Regions from separate parts of the Streptomyces sp. NPDC096339 genome, predicted to be linked through region 1. Evidence: riboswitches for the same ligand, from Rfam matches in the RefSeq annotation. Region 1 holds a riboswitch; each other region holds the start of a gene.
What was found. Region 1 has a riboswitch for thiamine pyrophosphate ahead of thiC (phosphomethylpyrimidine synthase ThiC). Riboswitches for the same ligand answer to the same signal wherever they lie in the genome.

Region 1 (4,780 bases):
GACCACCGGGTGGCCATGGGCGGCTGGGCCGAGGAGACCTACTGCGGCCGGCTCTACGCCGCGCGGCTCGCGGCCGGCCTCAAGCGGCCGGGCGCCGAGGTGATGGACCGGTTCCTGCGCGCGTACGAGAGCCGCCCCTCCCGCGCCGAAGCCCTCGGCGAGCTCGCCCGCCTCTGCCGCCTCGAAAGCCGCTGGCCCCTCGCCTACACGTTCGCGCGGCAGGCGGTACGGATCCCGGCCCCGGACGACATCCTGTTCGTCGAGTTCGCCTGGCACGAATGGCGCGCGCTCGACGAACTCGCGGTGGCCTCCTACTGGGTGGGCGAGTACCAGGAGTCACTGGAGTGCTGCCAACGTCTCCTTGAGGAGGGGAAGCTGCCCCTGACCGAGCACGACCGGGTCCTCGCGAACCTCGAATTCGCCCGCCGCAAGCTCGGCCTGGCCACCCAGGTCCCCGCCTGACCGCGCCGCGGCGCACAGCTCCCGGACGAACAACGACCTCTTAGTACCCTCGGCAGGCGCGAGAACGGTGTTACCCGAGGTTACGAAAGGATCGTCATGCAGACTGCGTGGATGGTGCGGGCCGGTGAGGGTGGCAAGCGGGCGGAACTCATGCTGGAGCAGGGCATCGTCGCGTTCAACGCATCATGGGTGGGGGACCTCGGGAGCTGCCGGTCCCCCTCTGCGATGGAAGCGGAGCTGCGCGCCCGGCCCGAGGAGATACGGGCCGAGGTCGGCGAAAGCCACGTCGGAAGGGCCCGTGGTTGGGCGCGTCAGTTGTGGACGTTCATCGATGGCATGCAGGTCGGAGACATGGTCGTCATGTCCCACGCACGCGGTACGAGCTACTCCATCGGGCAAGTCCGCGGGCGATACGAGCATCGGCTCGACATCGACCCGGAGGCGACGCACACGCGCAAGGTCGAGTGGCTTCGATGCCGGGTGAGCCGTGAAGCGGTGAGCGCGGTGAGCCAGGATCTGCGGGAGGCTCTGAAAAGGAGGCCGACCGTCTTCGAGATCAGCGGGTTCGGACCGGAGCTCCGCAGGCTGGCCGGGTTCTGATACGGGACCAGAGGCGCGGACACACGCTGGAACCGCCGGCCTGAGAGCACCTGGCACACAGCGGTAACGACACCGGCCCGCGACTCCCCCCATGAGGTCGCGGGCCGGGTCCGTTCAGATGCGTCAGTCCGCCAGCGGCAGGTACACGCGGTTGCCCGAGGCCGCGAACTCGGCGGACTTCTCCGCCATGCCCGCCTCGATCTCATCGGCCTTCAGGTCACCGCCGTGCTCACGGCGGATGTCCTGCGAGATCTTCATCGAGCAGAACTTCGGACCGCACATGGAGCAGAAGTGCGCGGTCTTGGCCGGCTCGGCCGGGAGGGTCTCGTCGTGGAACTCGCGGGCCGTGTCCGGGTCGAGGGCCAGGTTGAACTGGTCCTCCCAGCGGAACTCGAACCGCGCGTCCGACAGGGCGTCGTCCCACTCCTGGGCGCCCGGGTGGCCCTTGGCCAGGTCGGCGGCGTGCGCGGCGATCTTGTACGTGATGACGCCGGTCTTCACGTCGTCGCGGTTGGGCAGGCCCAGGTGCTCCTTGGGCGTCACGTAGCAGAGCATCGCGGTGCCCCACCAGGCGATCATCGCGGCGCCGATGCCCGAGGTGATGTGGTCGTACGCGGGCGCGACGTCCGTGGTCAGCGGGCCGAGCGTGTAGAACGGCGCCTCCTCGCAGATCTCCTGCTGGAGGTCGATGTTCTCCTTGATCTTGTGCATCGGGACGTGGCCCGGGCCCTCGATCATGGTCTGGACGTTGTGCCGCTTGGCGATCGTGTTCAGCTCGCCCAGCGTCTTCAGCTCCGCGAACTGCGCCGCGTCGTTGGCGTCCGCGATGGAACCGGGGCGCAGGCCGTCGCCCAGCGAGTACGTGACGTCGTACGTCGCGAGGATCTCGCAGAGCTCCTCGAAGTTCGTGTAGAGGAAGTTCTCCTTGTGGTGCGCCAGGCACCACGCGGCCATGATCGAGCCGCCGCGGGAGACGATGCCGGTCTTGCGGCGGGCGGTCAGCGGGACGTACGGGAGCAGCACGCCGGCGTGGACCGTCATGTAGTCGACGCCCTGCTCGGCCTGCTCGATGACCGTGTCCTTGTAGATCTCCCAGGTCAGGTCCTCGGCACGGCCGTCGACCTTCTCCAGCGCCTGGTAGAGCGGCACGGTGCCGATCGGCACGGGAGAGTTGCGCAGGACCCACTCGCGGGTGGTGTGGATGTTGCGGCCCGTGGAGAGGTCCATGACCGTGTCGGCGCCCCACTTGGTCGCCCAGGTCATCTTGTCGACCTCCTCCTCGATGGAGGAGGTGACGGCGGAGTTGCCGATGTTGGCGTTGACCTTGACCAGGAACCGCTTGCCGATGATCATCGGCTCGATCTCGGGGTGGTTCACGTTGGCCGGAAGCACCGCGCGACCTGCGGCGATCTCCTCGCGCACGACCTCGGGGGAGACGTTCTCGCGGATCGCGACGTACTCCATCTCCGGGGTGATCTCGCCCCGGCGGGCGTACGCGAGCTGCGTGACGGCGGCGCCTCCGCGGCCCCGGCGGGGCTGGCGCGGGCGGCCCGGGAAGACCGCGTCGAGGTTCTTGAGGCCACCGCGCGGCGAGGTGTGCTTGATGCCGTCGTCCTCGGGGCGCACGGGGCGGCCCGCGTACTCCTCGGTGTCGCCGCGACCGATGATCCAGTTCTCGCGCAGCGGGGGCAGGCCGCGGCGGACGTCGGTCTCGATCTGGGGGTCGGTGTACGGACCGGACGTGTCGTAGAGCGTCACGTCCTTGCCGTTGGTGAGGTGGACCTGGCGGACCGGCACCCGGATGTCGGGGCGGGAGCCCGCCAGGTATCCCTTGTGCCAGCCGGGCTGGCGCTCGGTCTGGCCGTCGTTGTCCTGGCTGACGGCAGGCGTGCGTGCGTCGTCCTGAATGGTCATGAGACCTGATCTCCCTACGCCGGCATTACCCGGTAACAGGTTCGGCGGTCGACGCAGCCTCTTCCCGTACACATCTGTGATGTGCGTACGGTGATCAGCGCCCTCTCAGCCCGGTGCTCCGAGCTCCCGCGTTGTGCAAAGTAGCCCCCACGCTAGCGCCATCCATGGCGTGCTGAACAGTGGGCCCCCCTCATCTCTTGCGATGATCTGCCGGTGACGTCTTCGCCGCACCCCCCCACGAAGCCCACCGAGCCCCATGACCACACCGGCCACGGGCGCACTGGTCCGGGGCATGCCTCCGGTCATGCGCCCGGCCACGGACACGGTCATGGCCACGACGGACACGGCCATGGTCATGGTCATGGCCACGGCCCGGCGGCCCCGGGCTCGAAGCACTTGCGCAGGGTCATCGCCGCCGTACTGATCCCCTTCGCCGCCGCCGTTTTCATCGGCATGGCGGTGCTCTGGCCGGGCGGAGCCCCCGCCCACGAGCGCACGGGGGTCGGTTTCGACCGGCAGACCCAGCAGGCCACGGTCGTCTCGCTGGAGCGTGTCGACTGCAAATCCGTGAACGCCTCGCAGGTGCCTCCGACGGGCGATGCGTCCACCCCCGAGGGGCGCGAGGCCCAGGCCGCGCAGACGGGGGAGTGCAGACGCGCCACGGTCGAGGTCGGCACGGGTCCGGAGAAGGGGCGCACCTTCGTGGAGGTCGTCCAGCCCGGTGCGCCGCGGCAGTTGGAGAAGGGCCAGGAGGTGGTCGTGGCCTACGCTCCGGACGCCCCGCGCGACCTCCAGTACTCCGTGATCGACGTCAACCGCAAGTTCCCGATGGCGCTGCTGGCCGGCATCTTCGCCCTCGCGGTCGTGGCCGTCGGGCGGATGCGCGGGGTGTTCGCCCTGATCGCGTTGGCCGTCAGCTTCGGCGTGCTGACCCTCTTCATCCTGCCGGCCATCCTCCAGGGATCGAATCCGCTGCTCGTCGCGGTCATCGGGGCGAGCGCCATCATGCTGATCGCCCTGTACATGTGCCACGGACTGACGGCCCGCACCTCGGTCGCCGTACTCGGCACGCTGGTCTCGCTGCTGCTGATCGGGCTGCTGGGCTCGGTGTTCATCGACTGGGCCTTCCTCACCGGCAACACCGATGACAACACCGGGCTGATCCACGGGCTCTACCCGCAGATCGACATGAGCGGTTTGCTGCTCGCGGGTGTGATCATCGGATCCCTGGGCGTGCTCGACGACGTGACGGTCACCCAGACCTCGGCGGTCTGGGAACTCCATCAGGCCGACCCGTCGATGGGCCCGCGCGGGCTCTACCGGGCGGCGATCCGGATCGGCCGCGACCACATCGCGTCGGTGGTCAACACGCTCGTACTGGCCTACGCGGGCGCCGCCCTGCCGCTTCTGCTGTTGTTCTCGATCGCGAACAGCAGCATGGGATCCGTGGCCAACAGCGAGCTGGTCGCGGAGGAGATCGTACGGACCCTCGTGGGATCGATCGGGCTCGTGGCCTCGGTCCCGGTGACCACCGCACTGGCCGCGCTGGTCGTTTCGGCCGACCGGCCGGGGTCCCCGGCCGCCTCGCCGGCCTCGGGGCCGGTCCGTGGCGGCCGGGGCCGGCGGCGCAAGCGGTGAAAGGTGGTTCCCGAGGAACGGGAACGGAGGGCATCGGGCGGACGCGGGTGGTCGGATCGCGTGCGGCGGCGCCCGTGAAAGCCGATGGGCCGTGGCGCTCGGAGCGTCGGCACACCGATCCGTTCCTCGTGGTCGGCCGGTGTCGTCCGTCGGTCAGCGGACGCCG
Region 2 (4,780 bases), on a different contig from region 1:
GTGGGAGCTCACCTCCCGGCTGCAGGAGAAGAAGGGCATCAAGGCCCCTCTCGTCCCGCTCGCGGTGGGCGGCGCGGCCATGGTCATCGCCGGATACGTCCGCGGTGCCGAGGGGGCCTGGGTCGCGATGGCCCTCACCGCCCTCGCGGTGCTCGTATGGCGGATGACCGAGCCGCCCGAGGACTACCTCAAGGACGTCACCGCGGGTGTCTTCGCGGCGTTCTACGTGCCGTTCCTCGCCACCTTCGTCACGATGCTGCTGACCGCCGACGACGGACCGCAGCGCGTGGTGACCTTCCTCGTACTGACCGTGGTCAGCGACACCGGGGCCTACGCGGTGGGCTGGCGCTTCGGCAAGACGAAGCTCGCGCCGCGCATCAGCCCCGGCAAGACCCGCGAGGGGCTCTTCGGCGCGGTGGCCTTCGCCATGGCGGCGGGCGCCCTGTGCATGGAGTTCCTGATCGACGGCGGTGCCTGGTGGCAGGGCCTGCTGCTGGGCCTCGCGGTCGCGGTCAGCGCCACGCTGGGCGACCTGGGCGAGTCGATGATCAAGCGGGACCTCGGCATCAAGGACATGGGCACCCTGCTCCCGGGGCACGGCGGGATCATGGACCGCCTCGACTCCCTGCTGCCGACGGCCCCGGTGGTGTGGCTGCTGCTGGCGGCGTTCGTGGGCACCGGCTGAAATCCGGGCCGCAACCGAAGGCCTCGGCCGTCTCCGGCCGACCGCGGACGCTGCCGACCTCGGTCGGCCCCCGCGGAGCGGGTTATCCTAAAAGGCGCGTCACTCGCGAGTGGCGCGCCTTTGCCGTTCCGCGTCTGCGGGGACGGCCCGTGAGAGGTCTCCCGGCTCCTGTCGAGCCGCGGTCCGCTCCGCACCGGCGGAGTCGCGCGCCCGGACCTCGCCCCATCGAGGAGTATCCGATCATGGCCCGCCCCGTTCCGGGAGAGCTCACCTTCGTCGCGCCCCGTGGAGCCAAGAAGCCTCCGCGGCACCTCGCCGACATGACCCCCGCCGAGCGCCGCGAGGCGGTCGCCGCCATCGGTGAGAAGCCCTTCCGGGCCAAGCAGCTCTCCCAGCACTACTTCGCCCGGTACGCGCACGACCCCGCCGAGTGGACCGACATCCCGGCCGCCTCCCGCGAGAAGCTCCAGCAGGAGCTGCTGCCCGAGCTGATGAACGTCGTCCGGCACATCTCCTGCGACGACGACACCACCCGCAAGACCCTGTGGAAGCTGCATGACGGCACGCTCGTCGAGTCCGTGCTGATGCGCTACCCCGACCGGGTCACCATGTGCATCTCCTCGCAGGCCGGCTGCGGCATGAACTGCCCGTTCTGCGCCACCGGCCAGGCCGGTCTGGACCGCAACCTGTCCACCGCCGAGATCGTGCACCAGATCGTCGACGGCATGCGCGCCCTGCGCGACGGCGAGGTCCCGGGCGGCCCGGCCCGGCTGTCGAACATCGTCTTCATGGGCATGGGCGAGCCCCTCGCGAACTACAACCGCGTCGTCGGTGCCATCCGACGTCTCACCGACCCCGAGCCCGACGGTCTGGGCCTGTCCCAGCGCGGGATCACCGTCTCCACCGTCGGCCTGGTCCCGGCCATGCTGCGCTTCGCCGACGAGGGCTTCAAGTGCCGCCTCGCCGTCTCGCTGCACGCGCCCGACGACGAGCTGCGCGACACCCTGGTCCCGGTGAACACCCGCTGGAAGGTCCGCGAGGTCCTCGACGCCGCCTGGGAGTACGCCGAGAAGTCCGGCCGCCGCGTCTCGATCGAGTACGCGCTGATCCGCGACATCAACGACCAGGCCTGGCGCGGCGACCTCCTGGGCCGCCTGCTCAAGGGCAAGCGCGTCCACGTCAACCTGATCCCGCTGAACCCGACGCCCGGCTCCAAGTGGACCGCCTCGCGGCCCGAGGACGAGAGGGCCTTCGTCGACGCGATCGCCCGCCACGGCGTGCCGGTGACCGTACGGGACACCCGCGGCCAGGAGATCGACGGCGCGTGCGGCCAGCTCGCCGCCTCGGAGCGCTAGATTCCGGTCCTGATCGATCATGTTCGGCCACGGGGTACCCTGTGGCCGAACCAATTTCATATTCCGACAGGGGAGCGCCACAGCGCTGAGAGTGCGGTATCCGTCATCCGCAGACCCTCTGAACCTCGCCCCGGTCATTCGGGGTAGGAAGTTCGGTCACCACTCAAGCTGTTGCGCCCTGCCCGGCGTCCGCTCCCACAGAGCGCCGGGCAGGGCCGCGTCTTCTCCTGGTCATCCCAGGAGGAATCACCAGTGAGCACCACCAAGAAGATCGCGGGCGCCGCGCTCGCGGCCGCGCTGGGCGTCACCACGCTCAGTGCCTGCGGCGGCGGCGACGCCAAGGACAAGAGCGCGGGCGGCACCGAGAGCCCGAAGTCCAAGACCGTCACGCTCGTCACCCACGACTCCTTCAACGTGACCGAGGCGGTCCTCAAGGAGTTCGAGCAGCAGAGCGGCTACACGGTCAAGGTGCTGAAGTCCGGGGACGCGGGCGCGGCGCTGAACCAGGAGATCCTCACCAAGGGCTCCCCGCGCGGCGACGTCTTCTTCGGTGTGGACAACACCCTGCTCTCGCGCGCCCTCGACAACGGCATCTTCACCCCGTACGAGGCCAAGGGCCTGGCCGACGTGAAGCCCGAGTACGTGCTCGACAAGCAGCACCGGGTCACCCCGATCGACTCCGGCGACATCTGCGTCAACTACGACAAGGCCTACTTCGCCGACAAGAAGATCGCCCCGCCGCAGACCCTGGACGACCTGGTCAAGCCGGAGTACAAGAACCTGCTGGTCACCGAGAACGCCGCGACCTCGTCGCCCGGCCTCGGCTTCCTGCTCGCCTCCGTCGGCAAGTACGGCGAGGACGGTTGGAAGGACTACTGGAGCAAGCTGAAGGCCAACGGCGTCGAGGTCGTCGACGGCTGGGAGCAGGCCTACAACGAGCGCTTCTCCGGCTCCGCGGGCGGCAAGAAGGCCAAGGGCGACCGCCCGCTGGTCGTCTCCTACGCCACGAGCCCGCCGGTCGAGGTGCTGTACGGCGAGCCGCAGCCGGCCGAGGCCCCGACGGGCGTCGCCACCGGCACCTGCTTCCGCCAGGTCGAGTTCGCGGGCCTGCTGAAGGGCGCGAAGAACACCGAGGGCGGCAAGGCGCTCGTGGACTTCCTGATCAGCAAGAAGTTCCAGGAGGACATGCCGCTCCAGATGTTCGTGAACCCCGTGACGAAGGACGCCTCCCTGCCGGAGCTGTTCACCAAGCACGGCGTGGTGGTCGAGAAGCCCGAGAACGTGGCCCCGGAGACCATCGCCAAGAACCGTGAGCAGTGGGTCTCGGCATGGACCGCGCTCGTCGTGAAGTAAGCGGTACCGAGGGAGCGGTCGCGGCGCCGGAAGGCGCCGCGCCGGTCCCGGCCGGGTCCGTGAGGCGGCCCGTCCGCGAGTCCGGCCGGGCCACGGCGGTGCGGCTCGCGCTGATGGTCGTACCCCTGGCCTTCTTCGGGCTGTTCTTCGCCTACCCCGTCGCCGCGATCCTCGGGCGCGGCCTCAAGACCGACACCGGCTGGCAGTTCGGCCGGATCGCCGAGGTGATCACCCGGCCCGACATCGCCGGCGTGCTCTGGTTCACCACGTGGCAGGCCCTCGCCTCCACCGCGCTCACCCTGGTGATCGCACTCCCGGCGGCCTACGTCTTCGCGCGCTTCGAGTTCCCCGGCAAGCAGCTGCTGCGGGCCCTGGTGACCATTCCGTTCGTGCTGCCCACCGTGGTCGTCGGCACCGCCTTCCTCGCGCTGGTCGGCCGGGGCGGGCTGCTGGACGAGCTGGTGGGGGTCCGCCTCGACACCACGGTCTGGGCGATCCTCCTCGCGCACGTCTTCTTCAACTACGCGGTCGTCGTACGCACCGTCGGCGGGCTCTGGGCCCAGCTGGACCCGCGCCAGGAGGAGGCCGCCAGGGTGCTCGGTGCCGGGCGGTTCGCCGCTTGGCGGCGGGTGACGCTGCCGGCGCTGGCCCCCGCGGTGGCCGCCGCCGCGCTGATGGTGTTCCTGTTCACCTTCAGCTCCTTCGGCGTCGTGCTGATCCTCGGCGGGCCCTCGTACTCCACGCTGGAGGTGGAGGTCTACCGGCAGACGGCGCAGCTCCTGGACCTGTCCACGGCCGCCGTGCTGACCATGGTGCAGTTCGCCGCGCTCGCCGCGATCCTCGGCATCCATGCCTGGACCGTGCGCAAGCGGGAGACCGCGCTGCGGCTGGTCGATCCGGCCCGGACCGCGCACCGGCCGCGCGGCTGGGCGCAGCGGTCCCTGCTCGGCGGGGTGCTGCTGACGGTGGCGCTGCTGATCGTGGCGCCGCTCGCGGTGCTGGTGGAACGCTCCTTCGACGCGCCCGGCGGATACGGGTTCGGCTTCTACCGGGCACTCCAGGACGTGGGCGCCGGTGGCGGGACGTTCCTGGTGGCGCCGCTGGAGGCGATCTGGAACTCCCTCCAGTACGCCCTCGCCGCCACCGCGATCGCCCTGGCCATCGGGGGGCTCGCGGCCGCGGCGCTGACCCGGCGCGGAGGTCGCTTCGTACGCGGCTTCGACGCGCTGCTGATGGTCCCGCTCGGGGTGTCCGCCGTGACGGTGGGCTTCGGTTTCCTCATCACCCTGGACGAGCCGCCGCTGGACCTGCGGACCTCGTGGATCCTGGTACCGCTCGCGCAGGCCCTCGTCGGCGTGCCGTTCGTCGTACGGACGATGCTGCCCGT
Region 3 (4,780 bases), on a different contig from region 1:
GGTGATCAGCTCGAAGTTGTGCGGGTTGCGGATGCCCATGCCGGAGCCGATCGGGGAGCCGAGCGGCATGATCGCCGCGCAGCCCACGTCCTCCAGCTTGCGGGCCAGCACCGGGTCGTCGTTGGTGTACGGGAGGACGGTGAAGCCCTCGTCGACCAGGATCTCGGCCGCGTCGAGGAGCTCGATGCCGTCCGGGAGGAGGGTTCGCTCGTCCGCGACGACCTCCAGCTTGATCCAGTCGGTGCCCAGCGCTTCCCGTGCGAGGCGAGCCGTCAGGACGGCCTCGCCCGCCGTGAAGCAGCCCGCGGTGTTGGGGAGGACCGCGATGTCGAGCTTCGAGAGGACGGAGAGGACGGAGCCCTGGACCGTCGGGTCGAGGCGGCGCATCGCGACCGTGGTGAGTTCGGTGCCGGACGCGACCAGGGCGCGCTCCAGGACGTCCAGGCTCGGGGCCCCGCCCGTGCCCATGATCAGGCGGGAGGAGAAGGTCCGGTCGCCGAGGGTGAAGAGGTCGTCTGCCATGGTGCGTCAGCCTCCCTGGACCGCGGTCAGGATCTCGACGCGGTCCCCGTCGCCCAGCGCGGTGGCTGGCCACTGGCCGCGCGGGACGACGGTCTCGTTGAGGGCGGCGGCGACGCCGGAGGGGGCGGTGGTCAGGGTTGCGACCACCGAGTCGAGCGTGGTGCCGGCCGCGATCTCGCGCGGCTCGCCGTTGACGGAGATGGTCATGCGAAGGACTCCTGACGTGCGGCGGAGAACCGGCGGGGGGAGAAGGGGCGGGCGATCGGCGGGAGTTCACCGGTGGTCAGCAGCCCCGCGAGTACGTCGCCGGTGAGGGGGGTGAGCAGGACGCCGTTGCGGTAGTGGCCGGTGGCCAGGTGCAGGCCCGGCAGCTCGGTGGGGCCGAGCAGCGGGGCGTTGTCGGGGGAGCCGGGGCGCAGGCCTGCCTTGATCTCGACCAGGGGGAGTTCGGTGATGCCGGGCACGAGCTCGTGGGCGTCGCGGAGGAGTTCGTAGACCCCTCCGGCGGTGACGGTGGTGTCCCAGCCGAGTTCCTCGCTGGTGGCGCCGAGGACGAGTTCCCCGTTCTCGCGCGGCACCAGGTAGACGTGGCTGCCGCGTACGACGGCCCGAACGGTCCGGGAGAGGAACGGCGCGTACGCCGGCGGTACGGAGAGCCGCAGGACCTGGCCCTTGACCGGCCGGACGGGTACGGCCGCCTCCGGCGGTACGCCGGGCAGCTTGCAGCTGAGCGAGCCCGCGGCCAAGACCACCTGGTCCGCGCGCAGCTCCGTACCGTCGTCGAGCACGGCGCCGGCCGCGCGGTCGGCGGTGACCACGAGCCGTTCCGCGTTCGCCCGGTGGATGATCACCCCGGCCCGCTCGCAGGCTGCCAGCAGGGCGGCCGCGAGCCGGCGCGGGTCGACCTGGTGGTCGCCGTCCACGCGCAGGCCGCCGCGGACCCCGGGGGCCAGCATGGGCTCCAGGCGGCGGCACTCGCGGCCGGTGAGCCACTCGGACTCCAGGCCGCAGCGGCGCTGCAGGGCGTGGAGTTCCCGCAGGTGGAGGCGGTCGTCGGAGTCGAGGGCGACGGCGAGGGTGCCGCAGGCGCGGTAGCCGATGTCCATGCCGCCGGAGGCTTCGGCGAGCTCGGCGGCGAACTGCGGATAGCGCTCGGCGGAGGCGAGGCCGAGGCCCAGCAGGGACTCCTCGCCGTAGTGCAGTTCGGTGACGGGGGCGAGCATGCCGGCCGCGACCTGGGCGGCGCCGCCGCCGGGGGCCGGGTCGGCGAGCACGGTGCGCAGGCCGCGCTCGGCGGCCCGCCAGGCGGTGACCAGGCCGATGATGCCGCCGCCGATGACGAGGACGTCGGATCCCGTTTCGGGTCCTGTTCGGTTCCGAGATGAATGCATGGGCGTCCAGCCCCTCCCTTCGCCGGCATGACCCGGATCAGGTTCGTACGGTCGGAGGCCGTCCAGCCTCCCTCTCAGCCCGGTGCGCCGGACTCCCGCGATAGGTACAGTGGCCAGACTAACCCGGCCGTCGACGGCGGGTAAGGCGGCACCTATTCCTGACGGATCGTCAGATGATTAGGGTGTCCGGGTGAGTGATCAGACGGAGAAGAATCAGAGCGGCGTCGTGATCGTCGGCGCCGGAATGGCCGGTGTGCAGACCGCGGTGGCCCTGCGGGAGCAGGGTTACACCGGCCCCGTGACCCTGCTGGGCGCCGAACCGCACCAGCCCTACGACCGGCCCCCGCTCTCCAAGGCGGTCCTGCTCGGCAAGGCCGAGGACTCCGCCTTCGACGTGGACTTCGAGGGGCTCGGCATCGAGCTCAGGCTCGGCACCGAGGTCACGGGGCTGCGTGCCGCCGAACGGGAACTGGACACCGAGGCGGGACCGGTCCCGTACGAGGTCCTCGTGCTGGCCACCGGAGCCGAGCCGCTGACCCTGCCGGGTACCGACGGCGTCCCGGGCGTGCACCTGCTGCGCACCCTCGACGACGCGGCCCGGCTGCGGCCGGTCCTGGCCGAGGCCTCCTCGGTCGTGGTCGTCGGGGCGGGCTGGATCGGCGCCGAGTTCGCCACCGCGGCCCGGGAGGCGGGCTGCGCGGTGACGGTGGTCGAGGCCGCCGACCGGGTGCTGGCGGGCGCGCTGCCCGAGGAGGTCGCCGCGCCGATGGGGCGCTGGTACGCGGAGGCCGGCGCCGAACTGGTCACCGGGGCGAGGGTCGCCGGGGTCGAGGCGGGCCGGGTGCTGCTGGCCGACGGCCGTGAGCTGCCGGCCGGGGCGGTCGTGGTGGGCATCGGGGCGCGCCCCGCCACCGGGTGGCTGGCCGGGACCGGGGTGGAACTCGGGGCGGACGGGTCGGTCACGGCCGACGAGTACCTGCGTACCTCCCTGCCGGGGGTCTACGCGGTCGGCGATTGCGCGTCGTTCCCCTCGGGGCGCTACGGGGCGCGGCTGCTGGTGCACCACTGGGACAACGCGCTGCAGGGGCCGAGGGCGGTCGCGGCGAACATCCTGGCGGGTGGCGGTGAGACGGGTGAGGTGTACGACCCGGTCCCGTACTTCTGGTCGGAGCAGTTCGGGCGCTTCGTGCAGTACGCCGGGCACCACGGCGGGGCGGACGAGCTGCTGTGGCGCGGTGACCCGGCCGGGGCGGCGTGGTCGGTGTGCTGGCTGCGGGGCGGGGCGCTGGTCGCGGTGCTCGCGGTGGGGAGGCCGCGGGATCTTGCGCAGGGGCGGCGGCTGATCGAGACGGGGGTGCCGGTGGATCCCGCGAAGGTCTCCGACCCCGGGGTTGCGCTGAAGTCGGCCACCGCCTAGCCGTGTGACCGGCCGGGCGGGGGGTGGGGGTCGCAGCGCGGAGCCGCTCCCCGCCCCGCCCTTTCTCCGTTTCCGGGGGCTCCGCCCCGGACCCCGGTCCTCAAACGCCGGACGGGCTGGGAAATCCAGCCCCGCCGGCGTTTGAGGCGCGGGGCCCGGGTCGGGCCCTGGGTACCCGGACGGGGTGGGTCAGGTACCGGCGGCGGAGCCGAGATGGCAGGCTTGGGGTGTGACCGAGATTGACGCAAAGATCGATGCCCTTGTCCCCTCCTGGCTGTACCTCCCCGACATCGCGGAGATGCTCGACATCGAGGTGACCCGGGTCCGCCAGATGGTCAAGGAAGGTCAGCTGGTCGCCGTGCGCCGCGGCGAGAACCGCTCCCTCCAGGTGCCCGCGCCCTTCATCGACGGCGACAAGGTCGTCAAGGGCCTGGTCGGCCTGCTGACGGTGCTCCGCGACGACGGCTTCTCCGACGAGGAGATCCTGGAGTGGATGTTCACCCCGGATCCGACCCTGCCCGGCACCCCCGCGCAGGCGCTGAGCGAGAATCGCGGCACGGAGGTCAAGCGCCGGGCTCAGGCGCTCGCCCTCTGAGCCGATTCAGCCGATCCGGCCCATCCGGCCCATCCGACCGATTCGGCAGATCCATCCGATCCATCTGAACCACCGCGGTGTGCGGGCCCCGCGCCCGTACACCGCGCTCCATCACGGGGGGTACACCCATGCAGCAGCTGTCCGACGCCCGGCTCTACCTGTGCACGGACGCCCGGAAGAAGCAGGGTGACCTCCCCGAGTTCCTGGACGCCGTGCTCGCCGGAGGCGTGGACATCGTCCAGCTCCGGGACAAGGGCATGGAGGCCGGAGAGGAGCTCGAGCACCTCCGGGTGTTCGCCGACGCCGCCCGCCGTCACGGCAAGCTCCTCGCCGTGAACGACCGAGCCGACGTCGCCCACGCCATCGGCTCCGACGTCCTGCACCTCGGCCAGGGCGACATCCCCGTCCCCGCCGCCCGCGCCATCCTCGGCGAAGGCGTGCTGATCGGCCGTTCCTGCCACGCGGAGTCCGAGGTCGACGCGGCCGTCGCCGAGCCCGGCGTGGACTACTTCTGCACCGGCCCCTGCTGGCCCACCCCCACCAAGCCCGGCCGCTACGCCCCGGGCCTCGGGCTCGTCCGGTACGCGGCCTCGCTGGAGCAGGACCGGCCCTGGTTCGCCATCGGCGGCATCGACGCCTCGAACCTGGACGAGGTGCTGGACGCCGGAGCCACCCGCGTGGTGGTCGTCCGCGCCATCACGGAGGCCTCCGACCCGGGCGCGGCCGCCGCCGAGCTGGCCAAGCGCGTACGGGCCCGCCTGGGGTAGCCGTCGCGGGGTGTCCAAAAAGGTGTCCAAAAGACGGACACCACTTCGGGCTGTGCCGAGCCGCGTCTAACCTGCCCGTATGGCCTTT

Region 2: it holds a riboswitch for thiamine pyrophosphate, as region 1 does, so the genes downstream of both, ACIQ5Y_RS19820 (thiamine ABC transporter substrate binding subunit) here and thiC (phosphomethylpyrimidine synthase ThiC) in region 1, are expected to answer to the same signal.
Region 3: it holds a riboswitch for thiamine pyrophosphate, as region 1 does, so the genes downstream of both, thiO (glycine oxidase ThiO) here and thiC (phosphomethylpyrimidine synthase ThiC) in region 1, are expected to answer to the same signal.

The regions. Positions count from the first base shown of each region.
Region 1 covers NZ_JBIWFI010000002.1:486,955-491,734, reverse strand. The annotation lists gene ACIQ5Y_RS05645 (glycosyltransferase) at 1-462, shown strand, start outside; gene ACIQ5Y_RS05640 (restriction endonuclease) at 559-1,062, shown strand; gene thiC (phosphomethylpyrimidine synthase ThiC) at 1,186-2,976, opposite strand; TPP riboswitch at 2,971-3,116, opposite strand; gene ACIQ5Y_RS05630 (YibE/F family protein) at 3,373-4,614, shown strand.
Region 2 covers NZ_JBIWFI010000014.1:74,513-79,292, forward strand. The annotation lists gene ACIQ5Y_RS19810 (phosphatidate cytidylyltransferase) at 1-685, shown strand, start outside; gene rlmN (23S rRNA (adenine(2503)-C(2))-methyltransferase RlmN) at 928-2,040, shown strand; TPP riboswitch at 2,099-2,208, shown strand; gene ACIQ5Y_RS19820 (thiamine ABC transporter substrate binding subunit) at 2,293-3,393, shown strand; gene ACIQ5Y_RS19825 (ABC transporter permease) at 3,507-4,780, shown strand, end outside.
Region 3 covers NZ_JBIWFI010000030.1:35,760-40,539, forward strand. The annotation lists gene ACIQ5Y_RS29545 (thiazole synthase) at 1-522, opposite strand, end outside; gene thiS (sulfur carrier protein ThiS) at 529-729, opposite strand; gene thiO (glycine oxidase ThiO) at 726-1,913, opposite strand; TPP riboswitch at 1,911-2,022, opposite strand; gene ACIQ5Y_RS29560 (NAD(P)/FAD-dependent oxidoreductase) at 2,104-3,330, shown strand; gene ACIQ5Y_RS29565 (Rv2175c family DNA-binding protein) at 3,560-3,925, shown strand; gene thiE (thiamine phosphate synthase) at 4,054-4,692, shown strand; gene metF (methylenetetrahydrofolate reductase [NAD(P)H]) at 4,772-4,780, shown strand, end outside.